DNA from 4 places in the Pleomorphomonas sp. T1.2MG-36 genome. Region 2 is predicted to be linked to each of the others. Evidence: predicted binding sites of a transcription regulator. Region 2 holds the regulator's gene; each other region holds the start of a gene.
What was found. The regulator LexA, encoded in region 2, represses DNA repair genes until DNA is damaged. The targets are predictions, from matches to a motif close to TGTTCNNNNTGTGTTCNG.
Positions count from the first base shown of each region.

Region 1: QQZ18_RS16545 (helicase-related protein) is a predicted target of LexA. The motif match lies at 2,829-2,846, and genes of this name have one in related genera.
Region 3: QQZ18_RS05230 (ATP-dependent helicase) is a predicted target of LexA. The motif match lies at 2,264-2,281, and genes of this name have one in related genera.
Region 4: QQZ18_RS09570 (ImuA family protein) is a predicted target of LexA. The motif match lies at 2,415-2,432, and genes of this name have one in related genera.

Region 1 is NZ_CATNLY010000034.1:166,637-171,220, forward strand. It holds gene QQZ18_RS16545 (helicase-related protein) at 1-2,701, opposite strand, end outside; gene QQZ18_RS16550 (DUF3108 domain-containing protein) at 3,337-4,140, opposite strand.
Region 2 is NZ_CATNLY010000001.1:562,416-566,999, reverse strand. It holds gene queA (tRNA preQ1(34) S-adenosylmethionine ribosyltransferase-isomerase QueA) at 27-1,115, shown strand; gene lexA (transcriptional repressor LexA) at 1,215-1,928, opposite strand; gene QQZ18_RS02720 (helix-turn-helix domain-containing protein) at 2,294-2,914, opposite strand; gene QQZ18_RS02715 (hypothetical protein) at 3,268-3,588, shown strand; gene QQZ18_RS02710 (hypothetical protein) at 3,698-4,063, shown strand; gene QQZ18_RS02705 (regulatory protein GemA) at 4,050-4,487, shown strand.
Region 3 is NZ_CATNLY010000001.1:1,113,100-1,117,683, forward strand. It holds gene ligA (NAD-dependent DNA ligase LigA) at 1-1,535, shown strand, start outside; gene QQZ18_RS05225 (hypothetical protein) at 1,773-1,988, opposite strand; gene QQZ18_RS05230 (ATP-dependent helicase) at 2,285-4,584, shown strand, end outside.
Region 4 is NZ_CATNLY010000012.1:574,829-579,412, reverse strand. It holds gene QQZ18_RS09590 (L-threonylcarbamoyladenylate synthase) at 1-407, opposite strand, end outside; gene QQZ18_RS09585 (DUF4406 domain-containing protein) at 498-857, opposite strand; gene QQZ18_RS09580 (NUDIX domain-containing protein) at 851-1,465, opposite strand; gene QQZ18_RS09575 (DeoR/GlpR family DNA-binding transcription regulator) at 1,558-2,313, shown strand; gene QQZ18_RS09570 (ImuA family protein) at 2,492-3,442, shown strand; gene QQZ18_RS09565 (Y-family DNA polymerase) at 3,462-4,584, shown strand, end outside.

The DNA.
Region 1 (4,584 bases), on a different contig from region 2:
CGGCAGCGGCTTCCGCGGTGACAGCGTCGGCCGCCACTTCGGGGCCGGCCTCAGGAGCCGCAGTCTCGACGGATGGCGTCTCGGCGGCTGGCGTTTCGATGGGCGCGGCCTCGACGAACGGCGCATCGACGGCAACCGCTTCGGTGGATGCCGTCTCGGCCGGGGCTTCGACAGCTCCCAAATCGGCGGGAACAGCGTCGGCGCTGGCGCCTTCGGCCGGCGCCTCGGCCTTCTGCACCTTGACCGGCACCTTGATCGTCCGCTTCTCGGACCGATAGCCGAGCCCGCGCAGGATCGAGGCGAAGTCTTCGCCGGAGCAGCCCAACAGCGAGGTCATGGCCACCGTCACCGTGAAGCCGCCGCCTTGCGACAGTGCGCCCTCGGGCGGGGTGGCGCCATCGACCGACTTGAAGGCGATCAGCGGACGAATGATGTCGGCGAGGCGTTCGAGAATGTCGAGACGCACCGCCCGCTCGCCGGCGACACGGAAACCGACGAGACGATAGAGCGTCTTGTCGAAAGCCGGATCGACCTTGATCGAGGTGCGGCCGGAAGCCGAGAGCTGCGGCAGCTCGGCAAGGCCCGGCATGTCGAGCGAACCATGCTTCAACGCCCAGAGCTGGGCGACCAGCGCGGCCGGCGCCGGCTTCAGAAGCGCCGGGACATAGATGTGATAGGCACCGAAACGAACGCCGTACTTGCGCATGACGGCGCGCTGCGTCTGGTCGAGCGCCTTGACGTCATCGGCAATGTCATGCCGTTCGACGGTACCGAGCGCCTCGACCATGCGGAAGGCGACCCCGCGCGCGATACCTTCGAGATCGGCGGCGGTCCGCAGATCGAACAACGGCTTCAGAAGCGTCTGGATATGGGCTCCGACCCAGAGGTCGAGCCGATCCTGCGCCTTCTCGCGGGCGGCACCGGCAAGCTGCTCGTCGGCGAGCAGCATCACCTTCGGTGCCAGCGTGTCATCACCGGCGACCAACCGCCCCACAGGCTCGCCGAGCCAGCGCAGGCTGCCATCCGTGGACAGGACGATTTCCTCGTTGGGGGCCTTGGAAATCTTGTCGGCGCGCTTGTCGAACTCGCCGGAGAGCGCCTGCTGCGCCGCGGCTTTCAGAGCCTTGGCCTCGGAACCGTCGCCGCCCACTGCCGAGTCAGGCACGAAGCGGAAGCCGTGCAGCTCCCCGACCGCCTGCCCTTCGACGAGCACGCCGCCGGTACCGGTGATTTCAGCTTCGAGCATGGTGTTCTCTCTCAATCTCTTTAACAATACCGATGTCCGGCGATCCACGAAACGCTGGGTCAACCGGTCATGCAACGCATCCGACAGCCTGTCCTCGATGGCGCGCGTCTTCTCCCGCCAATGGCCGGGCGCAAACAGCCAGTCCGGCCGATTGGCGACAAAGGTCCAAGTCCTGATGTCTGCCAAGCGCCGCGACAGTGTATCGATATCGCCATCTGTCCTGTCAGACAACCCGACCTGCCGTGCAAACCAATCGTCTGGAATCACGCCTTTTGCAATGAGGAATCGATAGAGTGCGACGATGAGATCACCGTGCTGCGCCGGTGATATCTTGCGGAAGTCGGGAACCTGGCAGACGTCCCAGAGAAGCTCAACCCGTTCGCGGCCACGAGCCGCCGCCGCCACATCCTCCGCCCTCAGTGCGAAGTCGAGCGCCCGCTGGTCATCGGACGGCAGGGCCCGCGTCAGTCCCTCGACGCCCGGCAAGGTCTCAAGCGAGGCCCGAAGCGCATCGACCGAGGAAAAGTCGAGGTCGCCGGTGCGCCACTGGAAGACGCGCACCGGTTCGAAATCATGCCCTTCGATAGCCGTGACGATATCCTCGTCGAACGGCATCACCCGGCCGGTGACGCCGAAGGTGCCGTCGTTGAGATAGCGGCCGGCGCGGCCGGCGATCTGGGCGAGCTCGGCCGCCGTCAGGCCACGATACTGATAACCGTCGAACTTGCGCGCCTGGGCGAAGGCGACGTGATCGACATCGAGGTTGAGGCCCATACCGATAGCGTCCGTCGCCACCAGAAAGTCGACCTCGCCGTTCTGGAACAGGGCCACCTGCGCGTTGCGGGTGCGGGGGGACAGCGCGCCCATCACCACCGCCGCGCCGCCCCTCTGGCGGCGGATCAGTTCGGCAACGGCGTAGACCTCTTCGGACGAGAAAGCGACGATGGCCGACCGGGGCGGCAGACGGGTGATCTTCTTCGCACCCGTATAGGCGAGATGGCTGAGGCGCGGCCGCGAGGTGACGGCGACTCCCGGCAAGAGGCGTTCGATCAGAGGCCGCGCCGTGGCCGAGCCGAGCAGCATGGTCTCCTGCCGGCCGCGCACGTTGAGCAGGCGGTCGGTGAAGACGTGGCCGCGTTCGATGTCGCCGGCGAGCTGTACCTCGTCGATGGCCACAAAGGCCACGTCGAGATCGCGCGGCATCGCCTCCACCGTCGCCACCCAGTAGCGGGCGTCGCGCGGCACGATCTTCTCCTCGCCAGTGACCAGCGCCACCGCGCCAGCCCCGACGCGGGCGACGATCCGGCCATAGACCTCGCGCGCGAGAAGACGCAACGGCAAGCCGATGGCGCCCGAGCCATGGCTCAGCATCTTCTCGATGGCGAGATGGGTCTTGCCGGTGTTGGTCGGCCCCAGCACCGCCGTCACAGCCCGGGCACGGGCGGGCGAGAACATGGGAGCCGCTCGGACGATATTCATGAGGTCCCGTTCGATTGCGCGATGAGGCCGTGACTTTCCCTATACGAAAGTCAGGCCGAGAGGCCAGAGAAAACCGGCGGAAGCAAGGCAATCGCCCTACAAAAGGAATCAAACGAGAACAGAAACGGGACGAATCGCAATTTCAAAGAGATTCCGCATTCGTTCCCTACAAGATATGGCGGATACCAGAGTCTTTGCCGCGCTATGTTGAATCCGGAGACTCGGGACCCCGAGTCGTTCGATTCTCAGCCAGAATCGATGTCAAGACCAGATCACGCACAAGACTCGAAAGCGGGATCATGGTTAACAATTTATACTGAAGACTGAAAGTAGAACGGCAACTGCGTTAATCATTTCAACGGAGCGGGAACGAAGGTGGGGCGAATCGCTGACAGGCCGATGTTCTCGGTTTGCTCTCACCAGATATTCCGCTCGCTTCAACCGGACCCACTAGATGTCCAGCCGCCGCCGACCTTATCGCGCGCGCCGGTCACCGAAGCGTTAACGTATCTGTCTCGAATTGAGACGACCGGTACCCGTCCCCATGAGGACCGGCAACAAAAAAGCGCCCCGGAAGGCGCTTCTTTTTCATCGTGCGGGATTTCCGCCGTTCAGTTGGATGCCTGTTCCACCTTGCCGAGCTTGGCGTTTTCGCCGAACTGGGTCGCGACCACCAGAAGCATGCCCCGCATCGTCTTGACCGAAATCTTGCTCGGCACCATCACCCGCCCCTCGGCCATCGGAACAAACCAGACGTCGAGGTCGCGATTGTCGCGCATGTACTCGGTGGATTTGGTGCCCTCGCGGTGACCGGCCACCGGCACCCATCTCGCCGAGCAATGGACAGCGTCGCCCTTGTAGCCGGGGATGTCGACGGGGTCGGTGCTGGTGTAGCTGAGCTTGATGTCGTAGCGCGTCCAGCCATCGAAGATCGGCAGCGTACGGTCGCAGACATCCTTGTCGTCGCGGGTGACCGGCAGGATCGCCGCCGACAGCGGGTCGACGACGCGGCGCTTGGACGCCGACGTCACAGGCACCCTGTCCTCGCGCTCTATGAGTTCGGGTATGGCCTTGAGGCTGCGGACATTGCCGCCACCGAGCGCCATCGAGACCTGCGTCACCGTGTCACCCCGGCTCATCAACTCGTAGGTGGACGGCACCAGCGACCGGCCGACGTAGCCCTTGGCGTCGATGTAGCTCTCTTCCGAGCTCACGATTCGGGCAAGACCGGCGGTCGAAATATGAAGCTTGGCGGCATAGGCGCCTCGATCCACCTTGATCGACAGCGATCCCTTGGCAATGCCGATGCCCATGAAAGAGGCGGAATAGAGCGCCTGCACCTCGCCCTCGCGCGCGGCGGCCGCACCGGAAGGCGGCACGGCGGACAGCGCTGCGACAAAGGCCGCTGCGGCCATGGCGCCTTTCAAACGACGCGGGAGAGTTTCGACACGAACCACCACGGAACCTCCGTTTGCGGACGGCAAGCCGTCCTCACCCTCGGCCGCCACCAAGCGGCCGGAACGACGTCTGGAAGAACATTCCGGCGGGCGACGCACCTGCCGGCGGGAAGACCGGCAACCCTTCGGCCGATCACCGTCCGCCGAATGATCGACTGTCATGGTAACCGGATGGTTAACGCGACGAAAGCCTCGTTGTTCCAACCTTGGGAATTTCGGCAGACATCCGCCGAGCCCTCCCGGCGCCCAACGGCATTTTTGCCGGCTTCCGCTCGCTTCCGGGGTTGACGGGGCCAATGCCGACCGACTATAGGAACGCGACTTGAAACGGCGCCGTCGGCAGATGCAAGCGGCGCCTTGGCTTATTTCATCGCGAGGAGCGGCCGCAAGGCCTCGATCCCG
Region 2 (4,584 bases):
CGCGATGGCCGTGCCTATGCAGGGTCATGCAAGTTTCAGCCTTCGATTTCGATCTGCCACCCGAGCGAATTGCCCTTCGCCCCGCCGTTCCGCGCGACGCATCGCGCCTTCTCGTGGTGAAGCCGGGTGAACCTCTCGAGGATCGGCATGCGCGCGATCTTGCCGATCTTCTGCGGCCGGGCGACGCGTTGGTGTTCAACGACACCAAGGTCATCCCAGCCCAGCTCGAGGGGCGTCGCGATCGCGAGGGGGGCGAGCCCGTTCGTCTGTCGGCCACGTTGCACATGCGTGAGGCTCCCGATCGCTGGCGGGCGTTCGTCAAAGGTGCGCGCAAGCTGCGTGCGGGCGACCGCGTGGTGTTCTCCGGCTCCCATCCGGACGCATCTCCTCTAGGCGCGGTCGTTGCGGAGAAGGGCGGGGACGGAGAGGTTACCCTGGCCTTCGATCGCTCCGGACCGGATCTCGACTTGGCGCTGATAACGGTCGGCCACATTCCATTACCGCCCTATATCGCCGCGCGCCGGGCCGAGGATGAGCATGATCGGGCGGACTACCAGACCGTCTATGCGCGTGAGAGCGGGGCGGTCGCCGCGCCGACGGCCGGGCTGCATTTCACCCCGGAGCTTCTAGATCGTCTCACGGCACGCGGCATCGACCGGCATTTCGTGACGCTGCATGTCGGCGCCGGCACCTTCCTTCCCATGAAGGTGGACGATACCGAGGACCACAAGATGCATGCCGAAATCGGTCACGTCTCGGCGGAGACCGCAGACGCGCTCAATGCCGTTCGCGAGCGCGGGGGCAGGGTGGTGGCCGTCGGCACGACCTCGCTGCGCCTGCTGGAGAGCGCGGCCGGCGAAGATGGACAGGTCAAACCGTTTGCCGGAGCGACCGACATCTTCATCACGCCGGGATATCGCTTTCGCGCTGTCGATCTGCTGATGACGAACTTTCATCTGCCGAAATCGACGCTGTTCATGCTGGTGTCGGCGTTCTCCGGTCTAGAGACCATGCGCGCCGCCTACGCCCACGCCATTGCCGACGGTTACCGGTTCTATTCCTACGGAGACACGTCGCTGCTGCACCCGTCGCAGGAAAGCCGGTTGCTCAAGTAGGCAGATGGGCGCGCAACTCAGCAGGGGGATTCGACGACCTCTTCAGTCGTCGACGGCGGGCGCGGTTGCCTGCGCCAGTCCCCTACCATCAGCGAACGGTCAATAGCGACGCATCAGTGCCACGAGACGGCCCTGGATGCGCACGCGATCGGGTCCGAAAATGCGCGTCTCATAGGCTGGATTGGCGGCTTCAAGGGCCACGGAGGCGCCCTTGCGCCTCAGCCGCTTCAGCGTGGCTTCTTCATCGTCCACCAGCGCCACAATAATGTCGCCGGAGTCCGCTGTGTCGGACTTCTTGATGACGACGGTATCGCCATCGAGGATGCCGGCCTCGATCATCGAGTCGCCACGAACCTCAAGGGCGTAGTGCTCGCCGCCGGTCACAAGATCGATCGGTACATGCAGGATATGCGACTGGTTCTGTATGGCGGCGATCGGCACACCGGCGGCGATGCGCCCCATGACCGGCACGGGCACGGTGTCGCGACTGTCGAGCGCGGGCGAGGCGGCGCTGGCCGGCGGAGCCTTGCGGCCGCCGTCGCCTTCGATCACCGCCGGCGCAAAGCCCTTGCGGGCGCGGCCGATCCCCGGCTGCATGGTTTCGGGCAGCTTGATGACTTCGAGTGCCCGCGCTCGGTTTGGCAGGCGGCGGATGAAGCCGCGCTCTTCGAGGGCCGTGATGAGACGGTGGATGCCGGATTTCGACTTGAGATCCAGCGCGTCCTTCATCTCGTCGAAGGATGGCGGCACGCCCGACTCTTTCAGACGCTCATGAATGAACATCAGGAGTTCGAGCTGTTTGCGCGTGAGCATCGTCTGGTCCCCGCTGGTCGGCCGGCGCATCGGTTGCGCCGAAACGCGATTCGGTACAAATCACGAACAGAGTTAACATGTTCCGTGTGTGTTCCGCAATGGGGATTGCCGGTCGGGGTTCCGGCGAGGCCGGAAAAGCAAGGAAAATGGACGCGCAATAAATAAATGTCGTTGGACTCCGATAATTAAATGTCGGAGTTTGGAGATAAGCGATTGATTTTATTTATGAATTCGGGTCCGCAATTGGTAACCATTCGAAACCCTATACCAAACTCCGACACGTATTTATTAAGTGTTTGTTTTTGCAATTGTTATTGGTAAACCACCGGTGAGCGACGGAACCTTGGTTGAGCGGTGTTGTAACCCTATTTGTCACCGCCTTCAGTGGCGGCTTCTTCCCGAGCGCGCTTCTCTTCCCAAAAAGTGACCCAATACGAAAAGTCTGGATCAAAACCTTCCTGGAAGTATCGCCTCTTTAGAACATCCTCAAGCTGTTCTACGTATCCCATTCCCCAAAAAACGGGTGCTCCCGAGAATTCAACCTCAGTTTGTATTGCTTCTTTTGCCTTTTTCAGGATGTATTCGACAATATCGAGACCATTATCATAGATATATACCAATCGGAAAAGAGAAATAAGGGCTATCTCGTCATCTGATATTTGAAATCGTGGAATGAACCCTGGTCGTTTTTGTGATTTCTCCATTATTAGTTGATTTATGTCTCTTTTGTATTCTTCAAATGGAGTTATTGTGTTTCCGAATAAAATGTACGGCGCTGATTTGCCTGAGACCTCACTGATCTTGCGTAGAACAATATCATTGGGCAATCGCCGTCCCGCTTCATAGTTGGTCAGCGCCGAACGTGTGACGCCAATCATTGCTGCGAAGACCTCCTGGGTGGTCTCGCCTCTCGCCTCGCGAATGCGGGTTCCGATTGCGCGCAATGTTTCAGTATCGAAAATTTTGCGGTTTGGTTGACTTGACATGACACATTACCGTGACATTATGATTCCATGTTTCGATAATGAAGCATGGATTATAGAAAATGCCAAATGCCACGGCCCTAGTCATGTCGCAGATGGAGCGAGAGGGCGTCTCGCTTGCCGAGTGGGCGCGTTTGCGCGGCTACAACGTACGAACCGTGAGAGCGGTAGCCCCAGCTTCCATCCGCACCGATCGCGGGCACCGTCACCTATTCAGAGCGAGTTTCCGAGATTGCCGAGAAATTGCGGGAAACGCCGCAAGGGCGGCTCGATCGAGAGATCGAGGAGCAGCGCACGAAGCATCGGCAGGCCGAGGACATAAACACGCGGATGATCGCAGCCATGGGGCAAAAAGTATGAACCTCAAGCGACCGGAGCGCCCCGAGAAATTCGCGCCAACATCGATCTCCAGGCGGATCCATGAAGCTATGCAGCTTCTTCCGGCAGTCGGCACCATCCTTATTGTCGGCCCCGCCGGCATCGGCAAATCGGCAGCAATCGCCGATCACTGCCAATCCAATGAAAAAGCGATGTCCGTTGAACTTCTTCAAACACACAAGTCTACGGCGTTGATGGCGCCGCAGCTTATGAGGCGCTGGTTGCCTTTGGGCTCAAGAAATCTATCCGCCAAACCGTTCGCCTTCTCCAAGACGCACGCAAGCTTGCCGGCGAAATAGGCCCGATACGTCTGCCAAATCTCAGGGACGCAGCCACGTTTAGAAACGCGGACGCTGGCGACACGATGAGACTGCTTTCAGATCGTTGAAGTAGAGAGGAGAAAATACCATGGACAATAGAAGGAAGGTTGGCGAGTTGCTGGACGAGATCGACAAGGCGACAAGCTGTCTATCGGCGATGGCCGTTCTTCTGGAACGGACCATTCGTGATGGTGAGGACGTGAATTTCATCTCCACTGGTGTCGAATTGCTGATTTCCGGACAGACTAACATTCTTCGGGACACGAGTGACGCTTTAGGCGAAGAGATTGCGAACATCCGTGCCGAGAAGTTCGAGCTGCGAAACCTTGACGAGGTTGCCGCCATGCATGGCGTGCGGCGGGATCTGGTGAAGCACATCGTATCGTCTGCCGTTGGCATAGGGAGCGGCCATTTGGAGCGTGTGGCGACGGGAGTCGGCAATGCCGCAGCCTGAAGCCCCGGTTCATCGCATCGGTCGGAAGCAGCTCGCTGTCATCCACATGGCGGTGGCAGAGCTGAAGCTCGACGACGCCACCTATCGCGACGTGCTCGCCCGCTTTGCGGGCGTCACCAGCGCCAAGGGCTTGGACCAGCGCGGTTTCAACGCCGTCATGGCCTATTTCACGGCGCTCGGTTTCCGTTCGACCTGGACGCAGCGCACCTTCGGGCGCCGGCCGGGCATGGCGACCTCGAAACAGATCGACCTCATCCGCAAGCTCTGGCGCGGCTGGTCGGGAGCAGATGACGAAGCTGCTCTCGGTCGTTGGCTCGATCACAGTTTCCACGTCTCGGCGCTTCGCTTCCTTGACAAGGCCGGCGCCGACAAGGCGGTGAACGGTCTTCGAGCCATGATCTGCCGCAAGTCGTCGGGTGGCTGACTTTAAGCCTGGAATGCCATCTATCTAGGCCGACGTTTGTGGTCTCGATCTGCGGTTTCGGATGGTCGGTTTTTGTTTCCGCAAGTTTGCGGAGTTG
Region 3 (4,584 bases), 550 kb from region 2:
TGTTCGCCAACCCGCGCAACGCCGCCGCCGGCTCGCTGCGCCAGCTCGACCCGAAGGTGACGGCCGGCCGGCCGCTCAGCTTCTTCGCCTATGCCTGGGGCGACCTGTCCGAGCCGCTGGCCCGGACGCAATACGACACGGTGAAGCGCTTCGAAGAATGGGGCTTCAAGGTCAATCCCTTGATGGCGCGCTGCCATTCGGAAGAGGAGCTTATCGCCCACTACCGGCTGATCGAGAGCCAGCGCGCCGATCTCGGCTACGACATCGACGGCGTCGTCTACAAGGTCGACAGCCTCGCGCTGCAGGAACGCCTCGGCTTCCGCTCGCGCTCGCCGCGCTGGGCCACTGCCCATAAGTTCCCGGCCGAGCGTGCCTCCACCACCGTCAAGGCCATCGAGATCCAGGTCGGCCGCACCGGCGCGCTGACGCCGGTCGCCAAGCTGGAACCGGTGACTGTGGGCGGCGTCGTCGTCTCCAACGCCACCCTGCACAACGAGGACTACATCAAGGGCATCGGCCAGGATGGCCTGCCGCTGCGCGACGGTCGCGACATCCGCGTCGGCGACACGGTGGTGATCCAGCGGGCCGGCGACGTCATCCCGCAGGTGGTCGACGTGCTGATCGACAAGCGCCCGGCCGATGCGGTGCCCTACGCCTTCCCCACCCTCTGCCCGCGCTGCGGCAGCCATGCCGTGCGCGACACCAACGAGAAGACCGGCAAGACCGACGCCGTGCGCCGCTGCACCGGCGGCCTGATCTGTCCGGCCCAGCAGGTGGAAAGCCTGAAGCACTTCGTCGCGCGTCAGGCCTTCGACATCGAAGGCCTCGGCGACAAGCAGATCGAGTTCTTCCACGCGCTGGAGGACGAGCACCTGTCGATCCGCACGCCGGTCGACATCTTCACCCTCGCCCGGCGCGAAGCCACCGGTCTCAATCGCCTGTCCAACTTCCCCGGCTTCGGCGCGACATCGGTGCGCAATCTGTTCGAGAGCATCGAGGCGCGGCGGCGGATCGACCTGCACCGCCTCATCTTCGGCCTGGGCATCCGCCACATCGGCGAGGGCAATGCCAAGCTGCTCGCCCGCGCCTACGGCTCGTGGGAGCACTTCTACGACGCCATGAAGAAGGCCGCCGACCGCGATCCGGAGACGCTGGCCGAGCTCGACGCCATCGACGGCGTCGGAGCCGTGGTGGTCGAGGCGCTGACCGATTTCTTTGGCGAGGATCACAACCGCGTCGCCATCGACGCCCTGCTCAACGAGATCACGCCGCTCGACGCCGAAGCACCGGTGACCACCAACAGCCCGGTGGCCGGCAAGACGGTGGTGTTCACTGGCTCGCTGGAGAAGATGACGCGTGATGAAGCGAAGGCCACCGCCGAGCGTCTGGGCGCCAAGGTGGCCGGCTCGGTGTCGAAGAAGACCGATCTGGTGGTTGCCGGCCCCGGCGCCGGTTCGAAGCTCGCCAAAGCGTCCGAACTCGGCATCGAGGTGATCGACGAGGACGCCTGGCTGGAAAGGATCAGGGGGCTTTAGACGCCCGACAGCTCGGCTTGAAACGAGCCGGGCATCGGCAGGCGACCTTGTCTGCGAGAGCTCGGAGTCAAAGGCTCCGAGCAGATCCAGCAAAACTGTCGCGTCGATCTCCGTCCTGAGGAAAGCCAGGGCGTTGGCGGTGAAAGCCGCTCCTCGCCAACGCCGTGATATCTGTGGGCGCCACAAGCCCGGAAATCGGGCTTGGAATCGCGGCCGGTCGAATATCTCCGCATGCGCTCAGCCGCGCGACCAGGAGATGGCAAGGGATGCCAGCTCTGGCGTCGCCGCCACGAGACCGCCTGCCGTGTCCAGGAAGTGACCGGGTTCGAGCCGCCAGGCATCGTTGTCCGCGTCCTCCGCGATGACCACCGGCGTACGGCCGGCCTTGGTCGCAAAGGCTCCCAGGAAATAGGTATTGATTCCTGAAGGTATCCCATCGGAGGTCATGGTCATGTCCTCTCTCCATCGAGAAAAGGCCTGATTGGCGGCCGACAAGACGATTTAACCTTCAATCCTTGAAGGACCGGTAAACGAAAACCAGAAACTCCCTTTCAAACATCAACAAAGCGGCGCACGGAACAAATGGAAATCCTTCGCTTTCCTGACGTACTGCATGAAAATACGCTACGTTAGTGAAAAATACCGAGCGAATTACCAATCATTAACCGACACGGGCCTCAGGGAGAATGATCCCGGCCCGGCGCACGACACTCTCGCCCCCGACGCCCTGTTGCTTTATTGTTCTCGTCATGACTGCTTCCCAGAATCACGACGACACCGACTTCGACGCCTCTCCCTCGCTGGGCATCGCCGCCCGGGCCATGGCCGCCGCGCGACCCGGCACAGGCGCCGTCGGCTATCTCCAGGGCATGAACCCCGAGCAGCGCGAGGCGGTGGAAACGTTGGATGGTCCCGTGCTGGTGCTGGCTGGTGCCGGCACCGGCAAGACGCGCGTCCTGACCACCCGCATCGCCCACATTCTGGCGACCCACCGCGCCTTCCCGTCGCAAATTCTGTCGGTGACTTTCACCAACAAGGCGGCGCGCGAGATGAAGGAGCGCGTCGGCAAGCTGGTCGGCGGCGTCGTCGAGGGCATGCCATGGCTCGGCACCTTCCACTCGATCGGCGTGCGGATGCTCCGGAAGCATGCCGAGCTTGTCGGCCTCAAGAGCAACTTCACCATCCTCGACACCGACGATCAGATCCGCCTGATCAAACAGTTGATCCAGGCCGACGGCATCGACGAGAAGCGCTGGCCGGCCCGGCAGTTCGCCTCGGCGCTCGATGGCTGGAAGAACAAGGGCCTGAGGCCGGCCGACATTCCCGAGGGCGAGGCGCGCGCCTATGTCAACGGCCGGGGGCGGGAGCTCTACGCCGCCTATCAGGCGCGCCTCAAGGTGCTCAACGCCGTCGACTTCGGCGACCTGCTGCTCGAAGCGGTAACGCTGCTGCGCCAGAACCCAGACGTTCTCGCCGACTACCACAAGCGGTTCCGTTTCATCCTGGTCGACGAGTATCAGGACACCAACGTCGTCCAGTATCTCTGGCTGCGCCTTCTCGCCCAGGGCTCGCACAACATCTGCTGCGTCGGCGACGACGACCAGTCGATCTACGGCTGGCGCGGCGCCGAGGTGGACAACATCCTGCGCTACGAGCGCGACTTCCCCGGCGCCAAGGTGATCCGTCTCGAGCGCAACTATCGCTCCACCGCCCACATCCTCGGCGCCGCCTCGCACCTCATCGCCCACAACGAGGCGCGCCTGGGCAAGACGCTGTTCACCGACCTGCCGCAGGCCGACGACGAGGACAAGGTGTTCGTCGCCTCGGCCTGGGACTCGGAGGAGGAGGCGCGGTCGATCGGCGACGAGATCGAACGTTTTCAGCGGGGCGGAACGCCGCTCAACGACATCGCCATCCTGGTGCGTGCCTCCTTCCAGATGCGCGAGTTCGAAGACCGCTTCGTCACCTCCGGCATTCCCTATCGCGTCATCGGCGGCCCGCGTTTCTACGAACGGGCCGAGATCCGCGATGCCCTCGCCTATTTCCGCGTCGTCATGCAGCCGGCCGACGACCTCGCCTTCGAGCGCATCGTCAACACGCCGCGCCGCGGCATCGGCGACACCTCCGTCCGCACGCTGCACGACTACGGCCGTGTCGAGACGGTGCCGCTGACCGAGGCGACACGGCAACTGGTCGCCACCGAGGAGTTCAAGGGCAAGACGCGCACGGCCCTGCGCGATTTCCTGGCCAGCATCGAGCGCTGGCGCGATCTCGTGCCGGCCATGAAGCACACCGAGCTTGCCGAGCTGATCCTCGACGAGAGCGGCTACACCGCCATGTGGCAGAACGACCGTTCGGCCGAGGCGCCGGGTCGCCTTGAAAACCTCAAGGAACTGATCCGCTCCATGGACGAGTTCGAGAGCATGGAAGGCTTCCTCGAACACATCTCCCTGGTGATGGACCGCGACAGCGGCGAGGAGCTCGACGCCGTCTCCATCATGACGCTGCATTCGGCCAAGGGTCTGGAGTTCGACACCGTCTTCCTGCCCGGCTGGGAAGAGGGCCTATTCCCGCATCAGCGCGCCCTCGACGAGGGCGGCCGAGCCGGCCTGGAAGAGGAACGCCGCCTCGCCTACGTCGGCCTGACGCGCGCCAAGAAGCATTGCCTGATCTGGTTCACCTCCAACCGCCGCATCCACGGTTCCTGGCAGTCGTCGATCCCCTCCCGCTTCCTCGACGAGCTGCCGGCCGCCCATGTCGAGATCAAGGAAACCGGCAGCGCCTACGGTGGCTACGGCTCGTCCTTCGGCCGCCAGAACCCTTACGGCGCCTCGCGCTTCGACAGCGTCGAGCGCTTCCAGTCCAACTACGAGACGCCCGGCTGGCAGCGCGCCCAGAAGGCCCAGAAAGCCGGCAGTCAGGCGGCGGGCGGCCGTGGCGGCTTCTCCTCGCCGGCTCAGCAGTCCTATGGCCGGGCGCAACCCAAGCTGATCGAGGGCGAGCTGATCGCCAAGTCGGTGGTATCAGGGGCGCCGAAGTTCGGCGTCGG
Region 4 (4,584 bases), on a different contig from region 2:
ATCAGGTCGAGCGCCACCCGGTGCGCCGGCATGCGTACGGCGAGCGTGTCGAGCCCGGCGGTGGCCAGCGACGACACCGGGCAATCCGGCCTTGCCGGAAGCACCAGCGTCAGCGGACCCGGCCAGAAGGTTTCGGCCAGCCGCCGCGACAGCGGATCGAAGACCACCAGCGTCTCGGCCATGGCAATGCTGTCGACATGGGCGATCAGCGGGTTGAAGGAGGGGCGCCCCTTGGCCTCGTAGATGGCGGCGACGGCTTGCCCGCGCGTCGCGTCGGCACCGAGGCCGTAGACGGTCTCGGTGGGAAAGGCGACCAGCTCGCCTTGCCGGATGCGTTCGGCAGCGAGACGGATAGACTCATCGGTTGCCGCTTCGATGCGGGCAAATTCTGGAGAACGGTTGGGCACGGAGGATCCTGGTGGTGGACAGTCTTGGCGCTTCGCCCGACCAAGCCTGTGTGAGACCAATCCGTGGCAACGTCAAGGCAGGGGGAAGGATCAGTTTCCGACCCCTGGCACGTCCTCCAGACGGTAGTAGATCGGCAGGCCCCGTTCCCTGGCCATGCGAACGTCATTGTCCGCCCCATTGGAGTCTCCCGGCAGGCGGAGAACCGCGTCGCACATCGACAACAGGCGCTCGGCGGCCGGATAGAAAATCCGGTCGTAGAGCGCGTCGCCGAGCGTTGTCCCGCCGGCCGACCGCCAGACGGGTAGGGCCACCCATTCGCCGATCATCGGAACGTGTCCGGCCTCGAACAGCGGCCAGGAGGCTTGCTCCAGGCGGCGGAGATTGTCGGCCATCTTCCGGGGATCGTCTCCGGTTCCGGAGCGGTAGGGGCCGGCGATGAGGATCAGCATGCGATGGTTGCCTTGTTCGGAACCGGTTGGGGGAAAAGATGGAGAGCGGCGTATTGCAGCAGCATGATCGTCTTACCGTCGCGAATGACGCCCGATCCGATCATCGACAGGGCCTCGTCGATGCCGACTTCGAGAACGGCGATATCCTCGCCTTCGATCTCGTTGCCGCCGCCGGCGGAGATCCTGTCGCCGGGTTCGTACCGGCCGACGAAGAAATGCAGCCGCTCGGTGACCGAGCCGGGGCTCATGAAGGCATCGAAGATCGGACGGACGTCGCGCACGCGAAATCCCGTTTCCTCTTCCGTCTCGGCGCGGATGCGAACCTCGGGCGCGGCGTCGTCGAGAAGACCGGCCGGCGCCTCGATCAGCAGGTCGTCGTGGCCGTTGACGAAGGCGGGATAGCGAAACTGGCGGGTCAGGATCACGGTGCGGCGGCTTGGGTCGTAGAGGAGGATCGTCGCACCGTTTCCCCGGTCGTAGGTCTCGCGCGATTGGCGCTGCCAGCTTCCGTCGCTGCGTCGGAAGGAAAAGGTCGTCTTCTTCAGGATGTACCAGTCGTTGGAGAGGACGGTGACGTCTTCCACGCGAACGCGATCGGCTATGCTCAAGATCGTATCCTTGCCTTCGAGGACTCTGGACCTGTTCTTAGTTTCGTGCAATATCGTGCATAGTCAAGAAATTTCGTGCAAACGAGGACTGCATGCTCACGTCGGAACGCAAGACCTTGATCCAACAGGTGTTGAGGCAGGAAGGCCGCCTCGTGGCCAAGGATTTCAGCCAGAGGCTGGGCGTGTCCGAGGATACGATCCGCCGCGATCTGCGCGAACTTGCCGGTGAGGGACTTCTGCAGCGCGTGCATGGGGGAGCCCTGCCGGCTTCGTCGGCGGTTGCCGATTTCGCCTCGCGCGAGCAGGTCGGCTCGTCGGTGAAGGCGCGGCTCGGACAGGCCGCCGCCCGCCTGATCCAGCCCGGACAGATCGTCTTTCTCGACGGTGGAACGACGAACGTGCAACTGGCGCGTCATCTTCCTCAGGATCTCAGGGCGGTCGTCGTGACCCACAGCCCGAGCATCGCGGTGGAACTCGTCCGCCATCCCCATGTGGAGGTCGAACTCATCGGTGGCAGGCTGTTCAAGCATTCCATCGTCGCGGTGGGGGCGACATCCGCCGAGGCGATCTCGCGCATCCGCGCCGATCTGTTCTTCATGGGTGCCACCGGCATTCATCCGGAAACCGGCGTCACCACCGGCGACCGGGAGGAGGCGGCGATCAAGCGCCTGATCGCCCGCCAGTCGGCGGAAACCGTCGTGCTGGCGACGCGCGAAAAGCTGGGGGCGGCGTCGCCCTACCAGATCATGCCGCTTGGCGATGTCGGCACTCTCGTGACGGTGTCGGACCTTGGCAAAGAGGTGCTCGCCCCCTTCAGATCCTCCCACTTGACCGTGGTCGAGGCATGAGCGCGGCTGCCAGGGAAGCGGCGATTTTCCGAGTCCGAACAGAAGGATCCCGATGGGTTTCCGTCGCATCCCCGTTGACTCTTCGGATGCCCCTCCTATACTGGAACATATAGAGAACAAAACCACGGAAACGGGGGTTTGAACCGTGCTCGCCAGCGAGTCGACGGACAGGATCGCTATGCTTCGACGGCAGGTCGCCCAATTGGAACGGGCGCGCGGCCGGCGCGAGGATCGTGCCGATCCTGAAACGGTGGAAGAGTTGGCCGGCGTGCCGGTGCACGACATCGCGCCCGCCACAATCCGCGCCGCGCCGACCTCCGTCTTTCGCGGTGGCCGGGTCGCGAACGCCTGGGCGGGCGCGGAGACGACGGCGCTTCCCTTCGGCCATCCGGAAGTCGATGCGGCAACCGGCGGCCTCAAACGTGGCGCGCTGCACGACGTGAGCCCGGTCGGTGCGCCCGACATGGCCTCGGCAACCGGCTTCGCACTGGCCTGCGCCGGACTGCTGCTGAGAGCGGCCGGGCGGGACAGTCTCTGGCTCTGGGTGCGCGCCGAGATGGCCGGGCGCGAGGCAGGCGAACCCTATGGCCCTGGCCTTGCCGCCTTCGGCCTCGATCCGTCGCGGCTCGTCGCGGTGACGGCCGGCGACACCGCCGACGTGCTGCGCGCCGCCGAGGAAGGTCTTGCCGCCCGTGCCTTCGCGGCGGTGCTGATCGAACCCTTCGGCGACGACCGCCGGCTCGATCTGACGGCCTGCCGCCGTCTGTCGCTGATCGCCGATGGCGGACGGGCCACCGGCATCCTGCTCAGGACGGGCGGCGTGCCGGGGCCGACCAGCGCCGTCACGCGCTGGTGCATCTCGGCCGCCCCGAGCAATGGCGGCGGCCGGCACCCCGGTAATCCGGTTTTCGCGGCCGACCTTGCGCGTAACCGTCTCGGTCCTGTCGGCGCGTGGATGATGGAGTGGCGTATCGATGAACAATCCTTCCGAGCCCCGCGCGCCAAGCCCAAGACCGAAGCGACCGGCCCCTTGGCAGTCCCGCTATCTGGTCGCCTGGCTGCCGCATCTGGCGACCGATCGTCTCGCCCGTCTGGACCGGGAGCGGTCGTCCCCTTCCGCATCGACTGAGGTCGCGGCGCGCCCGCCCATGGTGCTGACGGCAAAGCATCGGAGCGCCGCGCGTCTCGCCCATGTCGACGGGGCGGCGGTGCGGCTCGGGTTGCAGCCGGGGCTTGGGCTGGCCGATGCCCGCGCCCGCGTGCCCGGTCTTGACGTCCGCGCCGCCGATCCCGAGGCCGACGCCGCCTTCCTCGATCGCCTGTGCGATTGGGCGCAACGCTATACGCCGCTGGCCGGCCGCCGTATCGGCACGTCGTCCGTCGACCTGGAGTTTCCATATCCGGAGGATTTCACGCTGGTGCTCGACATCGCCGGCTGTGCCCATCTGTTCGGCGGCGAGGAAGCGCTGGCGGCCGACATGGCGCGGCGGCTCGAGCGGCAGGGCTTGACGGTCAGCATCGGCATCGCCTCGACCATCGGCGCCGCCCATGCGCTCGCCGCCTTCGGGCGAGGCGGGCGTTTGCAGGCCGGCGAGGAGCGGCGAGCGCTGGCGGGCCTGCCCATGGCGGCACTGCGGCTCGACGCGACGACTGTGGATGCGCTCGCCCGCGTTGGCCTCAAGCGCATCGGCGATCTGATGGACGGCCCGCGCGCGCCGCTTACCGCCCGCTTCGGCCGCACCCCGCTCATTCAGCTCGATCGGGCGCTGGGGCTGGCCGACGAGGCCTTCTCTCCACGGCTGCCCGTCGCCCCCTATTGTGCCGAGCGCCGCTTCTTCGAGCCGATCGCCCGTGAGGAAGACGTGCGTGCCGTCGCCCTGTCGCTGATCGGCGCGCTGGCCGAGCGGTTGGAGGCGGCCGGCGAGGGGGCGTTGCGTCTTCGCCTCAGCCTCTGGCGCGTCGATGGCGCGCTCGCCCATGTCGAGGCAGGTCTCAGCCGTCCGAGCCGCGAGGCGACGGTCATGCAGGATATTCTCTGCCGCCGGCTCGACAGCCTCGCCGAGGATTTCGACGCCGGTTATGGCTTCGACTGCGTCACCGTTGCCGTCACCGAGGCGAGCCGACGCGACGCCGAGGTGCTGTCGCTTGCCGGGCCCGACATGGCACTGGAGCTGACGCGCTTCGTCGACCGGGTCGGTGCCCGCATCGGCCGGGGCCGGGTGCGGCGTCTCAAGTTCTATGCCAGCCACATTCCCGAGCGGGCGAGCGGCG